4 regions of the Martinezella sp. CNPSo 3795 genome follow, and region 3 is predicted to be linked to each of the others. Evidence: riboswitches for the same ligand, from Rfam matches in the RefSeq annotation. Region 3 holds a riboswitch; each other region holds the start of a gene.
The links. A riboswitch is a leader RNA that binds a small molecule or an ion and turns the genes downstream of it on or off. The one in region 3 is predicted to bind cobalamin.

Region 1: it holds a riboswitch for cobalamin, as region 3 does, so the genes downstream of both, AC13QY_RS21930 (aromatic ring-hydroxylating oxygenase subunit alpha) here and cobU (bifunctional adenosylcobinamide kinase/adenosylcobinamide-phosphate guanylyltransferase) in region 3, are expected to answer to the same signal.
Region 2: it holds a riboswitch for cobalamin, as region 3 does, so the genes downstream of both, AC13QY_RS30980 (acyl-CoA thioesterase) here and cobU (bifunctional adenosylcobinamide kinase/adenosylcobinamide-phosphate guanylyltransferase) in region 3, are expected to answer to the same signal.
Region 4: it holds a riboswitch for cobalamin, as region 3 does, so the genes downstream of both, AC13QY_RS31405 (CbtB domain-containing protein) here and cobU (bifunctional adenosylcobinamide kinase/adenosylcobinamide-phosphate guanylyltransferase) in region 3, are expected to answer to the same signal.

What each region holds. Positions count from the first base shown of each region.
Region 1 is NZ_JBXSOQ010000008.1:195,314-199,849, reverse strand. It holds gene AC13QY_RS21940 (glycoside hydrolase family 25 protein) at 1-483, shown strand, start outside; gene AC13QY_RS21935 (FAD-binding oxidoreductase) at 578-1,666, opposite strand; gene AC13QY_RS21930 (aromatic ring-hydroxylating oxygenase subunit alpha) at 1,669-2,913, opposite strand; cobalamin riboswitch at 3,010-3,213, opposite strand; gene AC13QY_RS21925 (DUF6656 family protein) at 3,562-4,179, shown strand; gene AC13QY_RS21920 (L-threonylcarbamoyladenylate synthase) at 4,239-4,536, shown strand, end outside.
Region 2 is NZ_JBXSOQ010000020.1:49,578-54,113, reverse strand. It holds gene AC13QY_RS30990 (DUF1852 domain-containing protein) at 1-941, opposite strand, end outside; gene AC13QY_RS30985 (LysR family transcriptional regulator) at 977-1,858, opposite strand; gene AC13QY_RS30980 (acyl-CoA thioesterase) at 1,851-2,690, opposite strand; cobalamin riboswitch at 2,790-3,000, opposite strand; gene cynR (transcriptional regulator CynR) at 3,295-4,185, opposite strand; gene AC13QY_RS30970 (carbonic anhydrase) at 4,297-4,536, shown strand, end outside.
Region 3 is NZ_JBXSOQ010000004.1:232,123-236,658, reverse strand. It holds gene cobN (cobaltochelatase subunit CobN) at 1-595, opposite strand, end outside; gene cobW (cobalamin biosynthesis protein CobW) at 605-1,654, opposite strand; gene cobU (bifunctional adenosylcobinamide kinase/adenosylcobinamide-phosphate guanylyltransferase) at 1,660-2,184, opposite strand; cobalamin riboswitch at 2,326-2,725, opposite strand; gene AC13QY_RS14490 (chloride channel protein) at 2,905-4,536, shown strand, end outside.
Region 4 is NZ_JBXSOQ010000022.1:36,411-40,946, reverse strand. It holds gene nrdF (class 1b ribonucleoside-diphosphate reductase subunit beta) at 1-802, shown strand, start outside; gene AC13QY_RS31410 (CbtA family protein) at 981-1,751, opposite strand; gene AC13QY_RS31405 (CbtB domain-containing protein) at 1,765-1,977, opposite strand; cobalamin riboswitch at 2,010-2,133, opposite strand; partial or broken gene AC13QY_RS31400 (hypothetical protein) at 2,319-2,881, shown strand; gene AC13QY_RS31395 (alpha/beta fold hydrolase) at 3,091-3,966, opposite strand; gene AC13QY_RS31390 (SDR family oxidoreductase) at 4,200-4,536, shown strand, end outside.

The sequences.
Region 1 (4,536 bases), on a different contig from region 3:
GTCAGGACGGGGCGCTACCCCATTCTCTACGTCAATCACAACACGGCCAGATACATAGCCGACCATCGCGGCACCTATCCGCTGCTGTCGCGGCTGCCCTTGTGGTATGCGCGCTACAAGCCTGATGTCAAAGGCACTTTTCCACTCGGCAACTGGGACAATTATGCCATCTGGCAGTTCGCTTCTTCAGACAATTGCTCGGAGAAAAGCTGCCCCTATCGCGTGCCGGGCACGCTCACCGATATCGACGTCAATGTCGTGCCGATGACGAAGATTCAGCTTGCCAAGATCTGGCCGCAAGGTGATCTCCTGCCGGCCAAACCCCTGCCCGCGCCGGACGTGACGATCGCGCTCGCGCAGATGTGCAGCGGGCCGCGGCAGACGCTCGTTTCGCTCATGGCCGACGTCGACCCAGTCGTCACTGCCTCGACCCCGCAATCGAAGCCGGGCGAGATCAACGAGCTGAATTACCAGGATTTCTAGAGTATCTTCGCTTTTCCTCAAATCGCGAAAACGCTCTATCTTCTTGTTTGTTTACGCATTCCGGACGGAAAACCGCTGCGCACCTGGAAATGCTCTACGCCTCGATCTGCACATCCGTCTTCGGACGCGAACAGCAGGCGAGGATATAGCCCTCGTCGATCTCGTCATCGAGGATGCCGCCATTGTGGCTCATCTCGACTTCGCCGGAGAGCTTCATGACCCGGCATGTCCCGCAAAGACCGGATTCGCAGGCGGCACCGATGCGCACGCCGGCGCCACGGGCCGCCTGAAGCACGGTTTGTCCCGCTGCGCAGGCCACATCCTTGCCCGCCATGGTGAAACGGATCGTGGTCGCCGCCTCGCCCGATGCATCATCGGAAACTTCTGCGAGCGGTGTCGCCGCATTGGCCGGCTGGAAGCTTTCCTGATGGTAGCGCGACATGTCGAAGCCATGGGCTTCGAGCATGGAGCGCACGGCGTCCATGAAGACTTCCGGGCCGCAGCAGAAGATCGTCCGGTCCATGAAATCCGGCGCCAGCAGACCGATCTTCGCCTTGTCGATGCGGCCCTTCAAACCCGACCAGAGATCGGTGCGGCCGCAGCCCTCGACGATGAAGCCGAGGTTGAGGCTCGGCATGAAGCGGGCGAGATATTCGAGTTCGGAGCGGAAGATGATATCCGTCGGGCTGCGCGAACAGTTGACAAAGGTAATATCAGACAATGGTGCGATATCGGACATATACCGCGTCATCGACATCATCGGCGTGATCCCGGAGCCGGCCGAGACGAAGAGATATTTCTCGCCGGGATGGCGGATATGGCTGAAATCGCCGAGCGGGCCGAAAGCCTTGATGCGCATGCCGGGCTTCAGGTTCTCGAACATCCAGCGCGTGCCGATGCTGTCCTTCTGCGCCTTCACCGTCACGGCGACCGAGAAGGGCCGCGACGGCGTCGACGACAGCGTATAGGTGCGCATGACCGGCTCCGGAGCCGTCGGCAGCTCCAGCGTCACGAACTGTCCCGGCAGATAGCGGAACCAGTTGTCCTTGTCCGAGCGGAACGTGAAGGTCATCACGTCGGGCGCTTCGGGCGTGACCGAGAGGCATTCGAGCACATGCTGCCTGTCGTTCCAGGGCTGCATCTGGTCGAGGTGTCGATGCGGGTAGGAGACGGTCATGTTCATACTCAGGCAACCGCAGACAGCTTGGCCTGGTCGCCCTGCAGCCGGTTGATCATGAACGTCGTGTACCATTCGACGAACTGCATGACTCCCCCTTCATGGACCTCCGAATAGGGACCGGGCTCATAGGCCGGCGAGCGGATGCCGAAGGCGTTTTCCTCGACGATGCGGCGGTCCTGATCGTTGGTTTCGGTCCAGACGTGGGTCAGCTCTTCCAGATTGTAGTCGACACCTTCGACGGCATCCTTATGGACGAGCCACTTCGTGGTGACGGCGGTTTCCTCGGCGCTGATCGGCAGGACACGGAAGGAAATCGCGTGGTCGCCGAGCATGTGGTTCCACGTCGTCGGGTAGTGGAACAGCAGCATGGTGCCGATGCCGTTGATCGTCACGTCAGATGAAAGCGGCCGCCTGACGGCATTCTGGCCGGACATGGTGTAGCTCTCGGCCCCTTCGATCAGCGGCATGCGGGCGGCGCGGAACTGTCCATCCGGCGAGATCTTGAACTCGCTCGGCAGGCCGGCAGCTTCGCAGCGCTGCCAGTGTTCAGCGATAACGGGGTCGTTCATCGCGCCCTGCACGCCGGTGACGGTCGGAGCCTCCGGGAAGGTGCGGCAAAGTTCCGGGTGATTGGCCGCGCAATGGTAGCATTCGCGGTTGTTTTCCCAGACGAGCTTCCAATTGCCCTTTTCGATAATGGTGCTCTGGAAGGCGACCTTGGCTTCGCTGATGCGGTGCGGCGCCATGTAGGGCTCGATCGTCGCGCGAACCGGGGCAAAATCGGGAGCGTTCTGCGCGAGGCAGATGAAGATGTAGCCGCCGACGCTTTCGCAGTGAACCGGCTTCAGCGAATACTGGCTCTTGTCGAAATCCTCCGCCATCTGGCGGGCAAAGAGCAGCGAGCCGTCAAGTTCGTAGGTCCACTGGTGATAGGGGCAGACGAGCTTTGCCGAGGAGCCGCGCTCCGTCGTGCAGACGCGTGAGCCGCGATGGCGACAGCTATTGTGGAAGGCGCGGATGACCTGATCGCGGCCGCGGACGATGACGACGGGATAATCGCCGATCTGGACGGTGAAGTAATTGCCCGCACGCGGCACTTCGCAATCATGGCCGATGAAGAGCCAATCGCGATAGTAGATCGTCTCCATGTCGAGCATGAAGTAATCCGGATCGGTGTAGAAGGGTTGCTCCAGACTGAAACCCGTCCGGTGGTTCTTCAGTTGCCGCAGAACTTTGCTGCCGATGTCCATTTGCCTATCCTTAGCAGTACCAGGAGGCGGGCAAAGGACATGCACGGCCGATTGGGAGCGGCCAAAAGCAATGTCCCGACCACCCGCCGCGGTCAGTAAACCTATGTGCCCAAGGCTGGTTTCCGGGCTCTGGAGCGGCCCTGTTTCCAGAGCCCCATGGCACCTTCCCAGGTCGATCGACCCAGTGGCTTTATCCGCCATGCCTCACTCCACCACCGTTGCGGGGGCAGCGCCGGATTTTGACCGGCTTCCCAATTCTCCGTCTCCCTAGCGGACGGCACCTTGAGATTGATGGCATCATAGCTCCCGGCTCCGCCAGCCGCTGCGCTGCAATGCGACATCGGCTCCGAAATTGACGACAGGCGAAACGGGACGCCGGGACGGTTGCGTGCCGTGAGAATATTGACTGGCAATTCAATCGCTTGGGCGCTTGCATTGGAGATGCTGCGAGCATCGCATGTGCGTTCGACCAATGACGCTTTATCCTGATTGCGACAGGTCCGCAAACGGCCGATAATCGGAAGACTAGTTGCGCGGCGGAGAGCGCCGCAGAGCCGCCATCGGGGGCCTTCGGTCCAGCGCGCGATCAAGCTCGGCTCAAGCTCCATAGTCCATCATGTCGCGAAGAGTTTTATAGCGAGATCCGGCATGGCCAAACTCAGATATTTCGACGCTGGGAAGCCCGCCGAGCCCGAACCGGCGCCACCGGTATCGACGACGGGCTACAGCGAATTCCTGCGCACCGGCCGCATCAACCGCAACAGGCCACATTGGCTGGCGGAAGAGCGGGAATATCTTACCCATGAGCAGGTGGCTGTGCGCACGGCACAGAAGCTCAGGGATGCCGGCGAAAAGACCCATGACCGGCTCAACAGCTTCCACAAGTCCATTCGCTTTCCGAAGCTCATCTTTCACCACACGCTGAAGGACACGCCGCATCTCGGCTATTGTCACGTCACCGCGGCGCGGACGCAGTTCGCGCATTATGAGGACGTGAACTGGGCTTTCTATATCGCCAATTTCTTTGCCCGCATCGGCCAGGAAGAGAATTTCTTCGAGGACATCAGCCTCAAATATTCGCGGATGTATTTCGCCGTCGCCATCCATCCGGACAGGCAAGCGGAAGACAAGAAGCTGACGATCAATCGCGACGTCAGAGGCAACGGCGTGCTGTTCCATACCCACGATCCGCAGATCGCCATCCGCAATGTTCTTCTCCTCGGCGCGCGCAACGAGCAGCTTCGCGACATTATTCGCCAGCTTTGACGATTGATCCGAAAACTCGAAGAGCATAAGAAACGGCCTGAACTGCAAGCAGGCAGGCCATGGCACGACACATAGACATTCTCGAACATCCGCAAACGGCGATCGAAGTCGCGACAGCGACTCTCGCAGAGGGTCTGCCGATCGGGCTGCCGACGGAGACGGTCTATGGTCTTGCCGCCGATGCCACCAATCCCGCCGCGATTACCCGGATCTACGAGACGAAGGGTCGTCCGCGTTTCAATCCGCTGATCTGCCATATGAGCGATCTCGCCATGGCCGAACGCTATGCGGTCTTCGATCCTATCTCCCGTAAATTGGCGGAAGCTTTCTGGCCCGGCCCGCTGACGCTGGTGCTAC
Region 2 (4,536 bases), on a different contig from region 3:
TGGAAGGTCTCCATCGTGCTGATGGTGCCGATCAGTTCGAGATCGGTGTAGTCACGGAGAAGGTCGCCGAGAAAGTAGAATGCCAGAGGCGCCACGCTATGTGGCGACATGAAGAAGCGAACCTTCAATCCCATCTTCCGGAAGTATTCGTCGGTCGTCGAAAACCCATTCTGCTGGTATTCGATCCCCAACACGGGATGCTGATTTTCAGTCCGATGGTATGTCCTGCTGCTCGAGGCGCTCAGGCAGATCACCGGCGGCTTCTTGAAATGCTCTCTGAACGTGTCGGAGTTCAGGAACGATTGAAACAGGTTTCCATGCAGCTCCCCGAAATTCTCCGGTGTGCTGAATTCGGTGCGGTCCTTGTTGTATGAGGGCAGCACGATGCTGAAATCATAGTCGCGGACGTAGGAAGACAGGTTGTTTCCAACGATGCCGTCGATGCGCGCATTTGTGGCTCGGTCGATGATCGTCGTCTTCAGGATCTCTATCAGAGGGAAGGCGTCGGGCCGGTCTCGGGCATCGGTCACAAGCTCAACCGAGATGATGTCGAGGGCGACGGAATATCGATCTCCTGTAGGATTGTCCCAATGAACCAGGGCGTTGAAGCGGTTGTCGATCATCGTCAGGGTGTTGCGAAGATTCTCCTGGCGGCCTGCTCCCCTGGCGAGGTTCGCGAAATTGGTCGTTATGCGCGTGTTGGCTGCCGGAAGGTAGTTCTCATCGAAGGGAATACTCTTGAGGACGAAGCGAAATCCCGCGTCCGGTGCATCATCATCCGTGACATCCGAAGTGAAAGAAGGGTCGCTTTGTTTCTCCTTCATCGCTCTCATCGCTTCTCTCGCCTTTTGACCCGTGAGTACTGCAGGATTCTGCCGTTGGTATGCACATCCCTTATGTCCGAGCCTTTGACGAAGAAAAATTGATTTGATTTCACGCAATCATGAGCGACTCTCATGCTTGGGATGCGAGACCCTCACGCCCCCCTGGACGCCGTGAGAAAGCCCGCAATGAAATCGATGGCCTCTTCCCCACGTCTCAGGCCGAGATGAATGCTCTTGTGGATCCCCGTCCGGCCGATCCGCACCGGGCGAACGCCAAGCGTTGCTGCCTCCTGGCGCACCAGCCAGTCCGGGATGGCGCTGACGCCACGGCCTGCCGCCACCAGCTGGAGCATCATCTCGGTTGTCTCGATATTGCGGTGGTGCCGCGGACTGCAATTGGCGGGCACCAGGAATTGCGTGAACACGTCCAACCTCTGCGGCGGAACAGGGTAGGTCAGGAGCGTTTCATGGGTGAGATCCATCGGGTCGGCATAGTCCCTACTCGCCAGCCTGTGATCGCTCGGTACGGCGAGCACGAGCTCATAGTCGAACACCGGCACATACAGGATACCCGGTGCCTCTATCGGATCCGGAGTGATCAGGATGTCGATCTCGTGGACCATCAGCGCTGACACACCGCCGGCTGCGAATGAGGTCGTCAGCTCCAGGTCTACCTGAGGCCAGTCCACGAGGTAGGGTTTTGTAACCCCCATCAGCCATTGATGGCATGGATGACATTCCATACCGATCTTCAAAGAACCTCGCTGCCCCTGACGATAGTCCGTCAGGACATGTTCGGCCCTCTCGATCTGCGGCAGGACACGCTGCGCCACCGAGACGACGTAGCGGCCGGCCTGTGTGAGACGGAGATTGCGACCGTCCTTCTCCCACATCGCCACGCCATAGCGGTCTTCGAGCTTTCGGATCGTATGGCTGAGCGCGGACTGGGTCACGTTCAGCCGTTCCGCGGCTGCGGTCAGACTTCCCAGGCGATCCACTTCGAGCAGGATCGATAAATGCTGACGGTCAAGCATGAGCGTACCCGTCCTCGCTTCGGGAGAGTTCTACCGCTGGGGCGGCCTCGCGTATGTTAATCGGCCGGCTGTCTTCGCCGACCGCCACCATGTTGAAGAATCCAGTGGCGGTAATGGATCTTTCGCCTGTAAGCAGATTCTCCGACCAGAGCTTTGTCTCAACAAGCATCGAGCTGTGACCCACACGTTCGATACGTGCCTCCGCCTCGACGATCTCCCCGATCTCAATGGGTCTCGCAAAGTCGACACGCTCGGATGATGCCAGGACCACCAGCTTGCCGGAGTAGCGCGATGCTTCCACGAAGGCGGCCTTCGTCATGAAGGAGATGGCCTCGCCCCCGAACATCCGCCCGACACTGTTTGCCTGATCCGGAAAAACGATATCCACCATCTTGACGCCCGCCGTCGAAAGCGGCGTCTCCATGGGCAGGAGTTCCCGCAGGAAGAAATCGCCGGCCCCCTGGCCTTCGGGAATTGCCACCATATTAAAGATGCCGCGAGTGCAGGCATGTCGCTGATGCCCTACAACTGTCTCCGCGAACATCTCCACCTCGACCGTCAGAGACCGACGTCCGGCTCTGACCGGTATCGCCGAAAATTCAACGATGTGGCCGACACGTGCCGGCTGCTTGAAATCGATGCGCTCGCACGAGGCCGTCACGAAGGGGACGCGTCCGAAGCGGCTGGCCGCTATGAATGCGACGCGGTCCATGAAAGCAAGGCCAGCTCCGCCAAACAGCGTTCCGTGATGGTTCGTATCTCCGGGAAAAACGATGTCTATGAGACTGGTCGCCAGCGCTTGCTGGCCAGTTGTTTTGATCGTCGGTGTCATCCGCACTTCCATCAGGTTGAGACGGGGCGGACGCATGACGCAGGGCGAACGGCAGGGCATGCCGATCGCGCAAAGCGGCACACCGGGACACCCCGCCCGTGGACGTTATCTATCGCGGCAGGTCTCCTGGCTTGCGGGTCATCGCTGACGTTCGTCTTCCCGAGGCGTCTTCCTCAGTGACATGTTGAACGACAACTCTCCGCCTACAGTTGCGGGGGCAGCTCCGGTATGGATGCATGACACATCGTCACCAAATTCCCTCTTAGCTCCGGATTTCGACATCCGCAGAACCACGACGGGCACACCATGCCTTGGCGAGAGCGCAGCCGTCAACCATATAACGACATCTTTATATGACTTGGTACATGGTTTATTGGGGTAGAACGCGAAGCCAATGTCTGACTTTATTGGCAAAGGGTGCACCCTACAGTGACCCGAACGCACCGTAAAACCATTTTAGAAACAAGAGCGAACAGACAGGCCTACAATTCTCAGGACGACCGCCTTGAAAGGAGCCGAACTTACGAGCCTCTACTGGTGCCAGCCCTTACAGGTCAGAAGTACACTTTCATCAATGGCTTAGAGATCCAAGCCATGATTTTTGTCACTGCCCCTCCATTTCAGCCGCCACTTCCTTAGCCAACCCAACAAAGACCAGCGCCGCCGCGCTTCGGTAAGCGTCCTTACGTTGCATCAGAACAGCGGTCCGCTGCAAGCGCACGGGATCAAGCGCAACGGCGACCAGGTCCTGATGGGCGAATGCGATTGTTGCGGGCAAGAGTGTCGACAGCCTCGTTCTGCGGACGATTTCGATCACCGCACTAATCGAGTTGGCCTCTATCTGTACTTTCGGGTGAATATCGTGCTGGCGGCAGAAGCGATCGATCTGTTCGCGCGTAGCGAACTCCGCGCTGAGTAGCACCAATGACTCGGTGCTCAGGGCCTGTAGTCCGATTGACGTTTCACTCGCCAGAGGATGCCCGGTGCTGACGACCAGGGCGAGGGTCTCCACCAGCAGGGGGTCCAGATCGATGTCCGGTGTCAGTGTGCCGGAAAACGCGATTCCGACATCGACCTCATCAGCGAGAAGCAATTCCTCCATATGCTCCTGGGAAATCTCCCGCACGTTGAGGAAGATGTTCGGGTAACGACTGTGGAACGCCTCGACGAGAGGGCCGACCAGATATGTCGTGAACGTTGGCGTCACTGCAACGCGCAACGTACCACGGCTGAGATCGCTCACGTCGTGGATAGCGCGCTTGGCTTCCCGAAACTCCTGCGATGCGCGGCGCACGTATTGCAGATAGACCTCTCCGGAATCCGTCAATCGGGTCGTGCGCCCCGATCGGTCGAACAATTGCACGCCGAGGCTTTCCTCCATCAACCTGACCTGCTGCGAAAGCGCCGGTTGCGAGACATGCAGGGCCTCTGCGGCCCGTGTGAAGCTCTGATGCTCCGCGACTGCGAGAAAATAACGAACCTGTCGGGCGAGCATGTCAAAACCTATAAGATTATCTAATCCACCTCATAATAAACGAGACTTTTACATTATGCCATGCCTTCCGTAGCCTTCATATCAACAGATCGAGACACGGAGATTGCAGCGATGAAAGACATTATTGACGGCTTTCTGAAGTTCCAGAGGGAGGCCTTTCCTGAACGGGTTAAGCTGTTCAAGGATCTGGCAAATCAGCAGAACCCGCGGGCTCTGTTCATTTCCTGCTCGGACAGCCGCCTGGTGCCTGAACTGGTTACCCAGCGCGAGCCGGGCGACCTCTTCGTCATCCGAAACGCAGGCAACATCGTCCCGTCCTACGGCCCCGAGCCGGGTGGCGTTTCCGCCTCG
Region 3 (4,536 bases):
GGATCACCATCTCCGCTTTGGAGACTCTCCTCCACTCCTCGACGCCGATCACGCCCCGCCCTGGCCACCAGATCCCGGCCTTCATCAAGGGTACGGCGGGCATCGGCTTCTCGGCGCCTGAGAGCATCGCCTCGGCATAGGCGAGAAACGCCCGCGAATTCGCCTCGCCGCCCTCGATCAGATAGGACCAGAGCGCATTGAGATCATCGAGTGCGACGTTGGAAAATGGCGTTAGCCCGGGATCGGGTTTCGAATCTCCCGGCAGCACCGCGATCAAGGCACCCTGGCGCGCTGCACAGGCATGCAGCGCTTCCAGCGCATAGTGGAAGTAGCTTGCTCCTCCGAGCGCCCGCACGATGATGAGCTTCGCATACCGCGCCGTTCTGTCAATATAGGTATCGACGGACATCGGATGCTTGAGGCTCATCAGGCTTGCAAGCCGAAGGGAACGGCCGCCCTCTCCGTGGGCTGCGGCAATCGCCGCAAGCTCGGTATCGGCGGCCGACAGAAAGAGGATATCGCCGGGCGACTGCCCAAGGTCGATCGCCTCCTCTCCGTCGCTGATGGTTCCCTTTTGGGCTAGAAGGAGGTGCATGGACGTCCCTTAGACCAATGCTTCGATCGCCTTGCGAACGATCGTCTCGTCCATCTCGTGCAGGCCGATCACGACAAGCCGGGTCGCGCGGGCTTCACCCGGCGTCCAGGCGCGATCGAAATAGGTGTCGATGCGGCTGCCGACGGCCTGAAGCTGCAGGCGCATGGGCTTGCCGGGGACATCGACGAAGCCCTTGAGGCGCAGCACATCATGCTCCGCAATCACGCCCTTCAGCGCATCGACGAAGGCGGCCGGATCGGCAATCGGGCCGAGTTCGACGACGAAGCTGTCGAACTCGTCGTGGTCATGCGGCGTGCCATCCTCGTGCTCCAACTCGTGGTGAGATTTGCGGTTGACGATATCGTCTTCCGTGCCGATCCCGAGGCCGAGCAGGACAGTGGCGGGCACATCGCCGTTCTTGGCCTCGATGATTGTCGGCTTGCGGGCGGTGCGCGAGGCTACTTCGGCGCGGACGCGGCCGAGACCATCAGTGTCGATCAGATCGGTCTTGTTGAGCACGATCAGATCGGCGCAGGTCAGCTGATCCTCGAACAGTTCCTCGATCGGGCTTTCGTGATCAAGCGAGTCGTCCTCGACGCGAGCAGCCTCTACGGCGTCGTGATCGTCGGCGAAACGGCCGGCGGCAACAGCCGCGCTGTCGACCACCGTGATGACGCCGTCGACGGTGACATGGGTGCGAATGTCAGGCCAGTTGAAGGCGGCAACCAGCGGCTGCGGCAGGGCAAGGCCTGATGTTTCGATGACGATATGATCCGGGCGCGCATCGCGCTCCAGAAGCTTCGTCATCGTCGGGATGAAGTCGTCGGCGACGGTGCAGCAGATGCAGCCATTGGTCAGCTCGATGATGTCATCTTCCGTGCAGTTCTCCGCACCGCAGCCCTTCAGCACGTCGCCATCAACGCCGAGGTCGCCGAACTCGTTGATGATCAGCGCGATCTTCTTGCCGCCGGCATTCTGCAGGAGGTTGCGGATCATCGTCGTCTTGCCGGCTCCCAGGAAGCCAGTGATGACGGTGGCGGGAATCTTTTCCTGGTTCATATGGATCAGCCCTTCATTTTCAGCGGCAAGCCCGCTGCGATAAAATAAACTTCGGCACTCGCCGCCGCGACCATCTGGTGCAGGCGGCCGGCATGATCGCGAAATTCGCGCGCCATGCGATTTTCTGGTACGATTCCCAAGCCCACCTCGTTGGAGACGAGAACGAGCCTTGATCGCGCAGTCGGCAGAAATGCAGTGAGAGCGGCAAATTCTGCCGCCATATCCCGCTCGGCCATCATCAGATTGGTCACCCAGAGCGTCAGGCAGTCGATAAGCACCGCCCGCCCCTCCGCGTCGATAGCGGCAAGCTGCCCGACGAGATCCATAGGCTCCTCATGCGTCTGCCATAGATCGCCGCGATCGGCACGATGCTTGGCGATGCGCTCGCGCATCTCGTCATCCCACGCCCGCCCTGTCGCCACATAGTGACATTCGAGGCCGGTATCCGACACCAGCGATTCTGCAAACCTGGATTTGCCGGAGCGCGCGCCGCCAAGAACGAAGACCGCTTGGGAAATCGAAGACGACATGCGTTATGCCCGCTCTCGAGCAAAAGCGAGGGTCGGCAGCACGTCGCTGGAACCGGGAAACAGGCGCCTACACGCCGAAAACTCGTCTTGCGCCATGACAACCTCCGTGCTGGCAGCGGAACTCGCGTCCCAAAACAGGCTCTGCGCCCGGCACGCATGGCAGGTCTCCTGGCTCGCGGATGAGGCGACGCGACGGGGGCGGACCGAAACCGGTCGCCCCCGATCGTGCGCCAGCGGATCTTTCTCACCTTCCCGGCAATGCATCATGAAAAGGCGGACGATTCGTAGAATAAGAGGCGTCCAGCCCCGGTTAATCATGATGCCACACCAGTGGCTTTTTCGATTTGCGCCTGCCTCGCCCCCGTTCGCCCCATGCGAACCATCGACGAAATAGACTTCAAACCGAACGAAAGACCCTGACCGCTCTACAGTCGCGGGGTCGGCTGTGATGAGAACGCCCGGATTGGGTCCGCCCCTTCACATTCCCTTTTCATCCCATGCGGCAGATCGCCGCTCAGGAACCATTCGTTATGCCGCAATGATTAGGCTTTCACTGAGTTCAAGTCAATCAAGGGCATGGATGCGACCTGCGCCATCCTGATTGCGAATTCGGTTGAAAATTCCCATAAAACCAGCGGCTTTTTTGCCGTATTTCTTTGATGTTAGGAGTTTATAGAAGGTAAGCCCTCACATTCGAGCAAAACGTATCGTCCGCTTCCAATGCTGCAGAAATTCCAACCGCGACGTCTCGGCGTCTTCTCGGTCCTATTCGATCTCGGTCGCTTCAGGGCATTGCTGCGCCGTGGCGAGCTGGGACTTGTTTTTGCCGGCGCGCTGGTGGGAATAGCGTCCGGCTGTGCCGTCACCGCGATGAGCTATATCTCGCGCAAGCTTCACAGCGTCATCTACGGTATAACCGACTACGAACGCTTGAGTTCGGCAGCAATGGCGATTCCCGACAAATCGGTGTTGTTCATCGCACCGATCGCAGGCGGCATCATTCTCGGCATATTGCTCTACATATTGTCGCGCACGCGCAAGAAGCCGATGGTCGACCCGATCGAAGCCAATGCGCTGCATGGCGGCCGGATGTCGCTTACCGACAGCATCATCGTCGCCGTGCAGAACCTGATCTCGAATGGATTCGGCGCGTCCGTCGGGCTTGAAGCGGGTTACACGCAGCTCGCGGCCGGCATTGCCTCCAAATTCGGCTATAAGATGCAGATGCGCCGCGCAGACCTGCGCATGCTCGTCGGCTGCGGTGCTGCGGGTGCTATTGCCGCAGCATTCAATGCGCCGCTCACCGGTGCCTTCTATGCCTTTGAGCTCATCATCGGCAGCTATTCGATCCTGACGCTAACCCCTGTCGTCGTCTCGGCACTGATATCGACGATGATTGCAAGACTGCTTGCCGGCGATGACTTCGCCATCGATATCGATCATTTCGGGGCGATCGTTCCGGCGGATTATCTTCCAGCCATCCTGCTTGGTGCCTTCTGCGCCGGTATCGGCATCCTGATCATGCAGGGCGTCGCCTGGGTCGAAGAATTGGCACGCAAGAGTTCCATCGCGCCGCCTTTCCGGCCCGCGCTCGGCGGGCTCGTCGTCGGAACACTGGCGCTGATTTCGCCGCAGGTCCTGTCTGCCGGGCATGGCGCGCTGCATCTCAATCTGTCTACGGACGTGACGCTGGGCGCCTTGCTGGGTCTATTCCTACTGAAATCGCTCGCCTCCGCAATATCGATCGGCTCCGGCTTCAGAGGCGGCCTCTTCTTCGCTTCGCTGTTCATGGGCGCGCTGCTCGGCAAGATCTTCGCTTATTGTGCACCCTATTTCGATCATGCCACGCTGACGCCGGTCGTCTATGCCGTCGTCGGCATGAGCTCGCTGGCCGTTGCCATCATCGGCGGCCCGCTGACCATGACCTTCCTGGCGCTTGAAATCACCGGGGACTTTCCGATCACTGCCCTGGTGCTGGCCGCCGTCATCACCTCGTCGCTGGTGGTGCGCACGACCTTCGGCTACTCCTTCGCCACATGGCGCTTCCATTTGCGCGGCGAGAGCATCCGCAGCGCCCACGATGTCGGCTGGATCCGCAATCTGACGGTCGCCCGCATGATGCGCCCCGACGTGCACACGGGCAGCATCGACATGAGCATCGAGGAATTCCGCAAGAATTTTCCGATCGGCTCGGCGCAGCGCGTCATCCTGATCGACAAGAACGAGAAATATTCCGGAATGGTTCTCGTGCCCGACGTCTATGCGAGCCCGATCGAAAAGGACGACGAGGAGCACGGCCTTTCCGATTTCATCCGGCTGCGTAACGAATTCCTGCAGCCGCAAATGAACGCC
Region 4 (4,536 bases), on a different contig from region 3:
GCAGCTCACCATCCGCGTCTTCACCGGCCTGACGCTGCTCGACACGATCCAGAATGGTGTCGGCGCCGTAAAGCTGATGGCTGATGCCGTAACCCCGCATGAAGAAGCGGTGCTGTCGAACATCTCCTTCATGGAAGCGGTGCACGCGCGCTCCTATTCCTCGATCTTTTCGACGCTCTGCCTGACGCCCGATGTCGATGATGCCTATCGCTGGTCGGAGGAGAACGAATTCCTACAGAAGAAGTCTACGCTGATCATCGAGCAATATGCCTCTGGCGATCCCTTGAAGAAGAAAGTCGCGAGCGTCTTCCTTGAGAGCTTCCTGTTCTATTCCGGCTTCTATCTGCCGATGTTCTGGTCGAGCCGCGCCAAGCTCACCAACACAGCCGATATGATCCGCCTCATCATCCGCGACGAAGCCGTGCATGGCTATTACATCGGCTACAAATTTCAGCGCGGGCTTGAGCGGCTTTCGGACGAGCAACGCCAGGAGATCAAGGACTTTGCCTTCGATCTTCTGCTGGAGCTTTATGACAACGAGGCTAAATATACCGAAGCGCTCTATGACGGCGTCGGGCTAACAGAAGACGTCAAGAAGTTCTTGCATTACAACGCCAACAAGGCGCTGATGAACCTCGGCTACGAGGCGCTCTTCCCCGCCGAAGCCTGCAAGGTCAACCCGGCCATCCTCTCGGCGTTGTCGCCGAATGCGGATGAGAACCACGACTTCTTTTCTGGCTCGGGCTCGTCCTATGTGATCGGCAAGGCGGTCGCCACAGAGGATGAGGATTGGAATTTCTGAGCAGCGCTTTAAGTCCGCCATCCAGTCGAAGGTTGCATCGATCAAGCAAATTGAGGCGGGATATTTCGATTTACCGATGAATCGGCGGATCCAGGACAAGGGAGACTATGGTCCTCTTGGCCCGTTTTCGCGATATAGCGTGACCGGCCACACAAGGGTGAGCGGCCGGTCGCACGTTTCAATGAATGGCCAAACGACCCGACGCGCGTGATGTCGGAACAATGCGCTCGACGACTGCGCCGAACACAAGGCCTAATGTGCCCCACATCAGTATCTGAGCAACCATCGACGCGACGCGGAACTTCCAGAGCAAATCGGCCGGGAAGCCTTCCGGAACTTCATTGATCCCTGGCAGAAGCTGTCCAGCGAGAAAGACAACCGCAAAGTAAACGGCGGTTACGATAAACGTCGCATTCCAGGCTCCCCAACGAGCTATCAAGCCGCTGCGAAGTTTTGCTGCGAAGATCATGCTGATGACGGAGATCAGGATCATGCCGAAGTAAAGTTCGGTTCGAGGAGCGATCGTTTCAGGATTGCCGATCGATGGCGGATTTGCCGGATACTTGATATTCGGCACGAGATAGACCGAAATGAAACCCGTCAGGGCAACCAGGGCGGCAGAAACCCGTGGGGAGGCCGTGCCACCAAAGCGTCCGTAGGAAAACGCGAAGGTCAGTGCGAACAATCCGCCGAAAGCCGTGCAGTAGACCATGACGCCCGTCAATAGGCCCCAACTGGCCTGCATCGGTCGGCTGACGAGTTCCGGCTCTTCAGATGGCATGGCCATGCCCTTAGCCATCTCTTCTTTCGCCTTTGCCTCATCCATCTGCGATTCAAAAGCGATCGCACGGTCTACCTGCGGTTCTCCGTAGAGCTTCAAAAAGCCAAAACTGATAAGTCCGGCGATGATGCCGACAAGCATCCCGCGAACGAGTAAATCTCTTACCATTTAAAGGTCCCTCTTAGTGGCAGGGAAAACCGAGCAGATGGCGACCGTCATGCACCCATTCATGGACATACATGCCATGGATGATTGACGTTGCGCCTTCTTCGGCGCCGACAAAGTAAATCGCCAGCAGGCAGAGAAGGCCAGCAAAAATTGCCCACGGGACAATATCCCGCAATGGTATGGGAAGAGCAGGTGAAACGGTTGGTGCGAAAGCAGCGCTTGTCATGGTGAACTCCTGGGGATTGCGCGTCCTGGGTTGGTACATGCCTATTCAGGTTGAGGGTCTGGCTCGCGATACAGCCCCATAGGGCCGCATCTCTTACAGTGGCGCGACCGCGCCGGATTTTCACCGGCTTCCTCGACCTTGAAGATGCAAGACCACCATGAGACCAAGGCTGGCGGAGTGTCAATATCGGCAGCTTAAGAAGGGCGCTTGTAGTATTGGGCAGAGACGCTGTACGCCATTGATTTTCTAATTTTGCGCGCGTCCGCATTGCCGCGTCGGATTGGATTTTTGCCGGAAGCTGCGATATAAATCGTCATCGACGTTTCATCGGGTGACTCGAGATGATCAACCGCCGCCAGTTTCCGCTACGTGCCTCCGCGCCGGCCTTTGCAGCTGCCTGGGTACTGATCATCGCCGGTGCCAGTGTCGCCCTCAGCACGGTTTTTGCCTGCATCACGCCTTTTGTGGCATTGGCTACTGTCTCAGTAATCATGCTGCCGCGCCGGATGGCTTTCACTGCTGTGCTGCTCGCCTGGTTAGCCAACCAGATGGTTGGGTATTTTATTCTTGGCTATCCGCGTAATTGGGACAGCTATGCATGGGGCATCGCCATCGGCTTCGCAGCCCTGGCGGCGTTCCTGGCAGCCACGCTTGTCGCGCGGGTCAAATCTGCAGCTTCCTCGCTTGGGCTGCGGCTTTCGCTGCCGCACTGGTCGCTTACGAAGGCATCCTTTTTGCCGCCACGGCATTTCTTCCTTCTGGAGACGGTGCCTTTTCCTTATCCATCATCGCAAAGGTCGTGCTGATCAATCTAGTGGCTGCCGCCGGCTTGGTGTGCTTGAACGGCGTTGCGGCGATTGCCCGCATTCTCGTCGTCAGGCCGGTGTTACATTTGGCGCGCTAGCAAGCCGCGAACATCTATCGTTTGATTTCTCCCGGCGGTGCTTGCGCCCGGCCAACCGGAAATGCGGCTCCTGCCACTTGATCGAGCGGAATAATGTTCCATTGATCGGCACGGCCAACGGCATTCCTCTTAGAGCGCAGGATTTCGCACTAATCTTGTTCTGTCCCCAAGAAGTCTGATCGGCCGCGTTCGCGCGGAGTGAACGGGTTTCACCCTTTAAGGAAGATCGAGAGCTCCCGAGCCACCGTTTCCGGATCCTCCCGCTGTGGGAAGTGCCCGACGTTCTGAAGGACAATCCGGTCGAAGGGACCGGAAAACTTCTTGTGCAGATCTTCTGACAATTCCGGCGGATTGACACCGTCATCCATGCCCTGAAAATAAACCGTGGGGAGAGAAAGGGATCGCGTCTCCCTGATACGGTCTTCGAGCCAGACGCTTTGCGGATCGGGCTCGGCTTCGCCCCACCTAACTCTGTAGCTGTGGAGGGTAATGGCTACCCAGTCCGGATTGTCGAAGGATTTCGATACGGCGGCGAACGTCTCCTCGTCGAACCAGCCGTCGGGGCTCCAGTTTTCCCATTGAAGCCGCGCGAAGCCGTGCGGATCCTTCTTGATTGCGTCGGCGCCGCGCTTCGTTGCCATGAACCAATGATACCAATAGCGCTGCGCCTGCCGGAAGGGCGGCATCTTCAGTCCGCCCATGCGCGGTAGCGAGGAAAGAAGCGCCATCCTATCGACCCGGTCCGGCCATCCAATGGCAAGAGCTTCGGCGATATTCGAGCCCCAGTCGTGACCGACGACGGAGAACCTCTCGATGCCGAGACCGTCCATGAGGGCGATCGCATCCATTGCGAGAACCGCGCCGTTCGCGGTGCGCAACGCCTTGTCGTTCCGGAAAACGGTTCCGCCGAAGCCGCGAAGGTAAGGCGCAATGAGGCGAAGGTTTCGGTCCTGCAGGTTTGACGACACAGCCTTCCAAGTGGAGGCGTCGTCGGGCCATCCATGCAACAGGAGAACGGGATAGCCGCCGCGTGCTCCGGATTCGTCGAACGCAATCTGCAGGTCGCGAATGTCGAGGTGCGGCATGACGATACTCCTGGTTCGACTAAGCAACACATAGGGCCGGCGCTTGGTTCCGGTGAATGGAACATTACAGCGCCACCTTGGTTGATGCCCTGGGCGGTGACGCCCGCACGTCGAAGGCCGCAGCCATGAAATTCCAGCACCGATTTCCGATCAGCCGACGATCCGTACTTGCGGAAGCAAGCGCGACGCTCGCGGCGCCGGTCTTTTCAAGCGTCGTCTGGTCGATTTCGAACATGCAGGAGGACACGCAAATGGACGATCCCACAACGAAGTACCCGAAGCCGCCGTTCCAGAAGCAGAGCCAGCCGTTTCCCGGCCTTGCCGGCAAGATGAACCCCAAGCCGGATCATGGCGAGATATCCTATAAGGGCTCCGGCCGTCTCGCTGGGCGCAAGGCGCTGATCACCGGAGGCGATTCCGGAATGGGACGCGCCGCAGCCATCGCCTATGCCCGCGAGGGCGCAGACGTCGCCATCAACTATCTGCCCGACGAGGAGCCCGATGCGAAGGAAGTCATCGCCCTCATCGAGAAGGAAGGCCGAAAGGGCGTGGCGTTGCCCGGTGATCTCC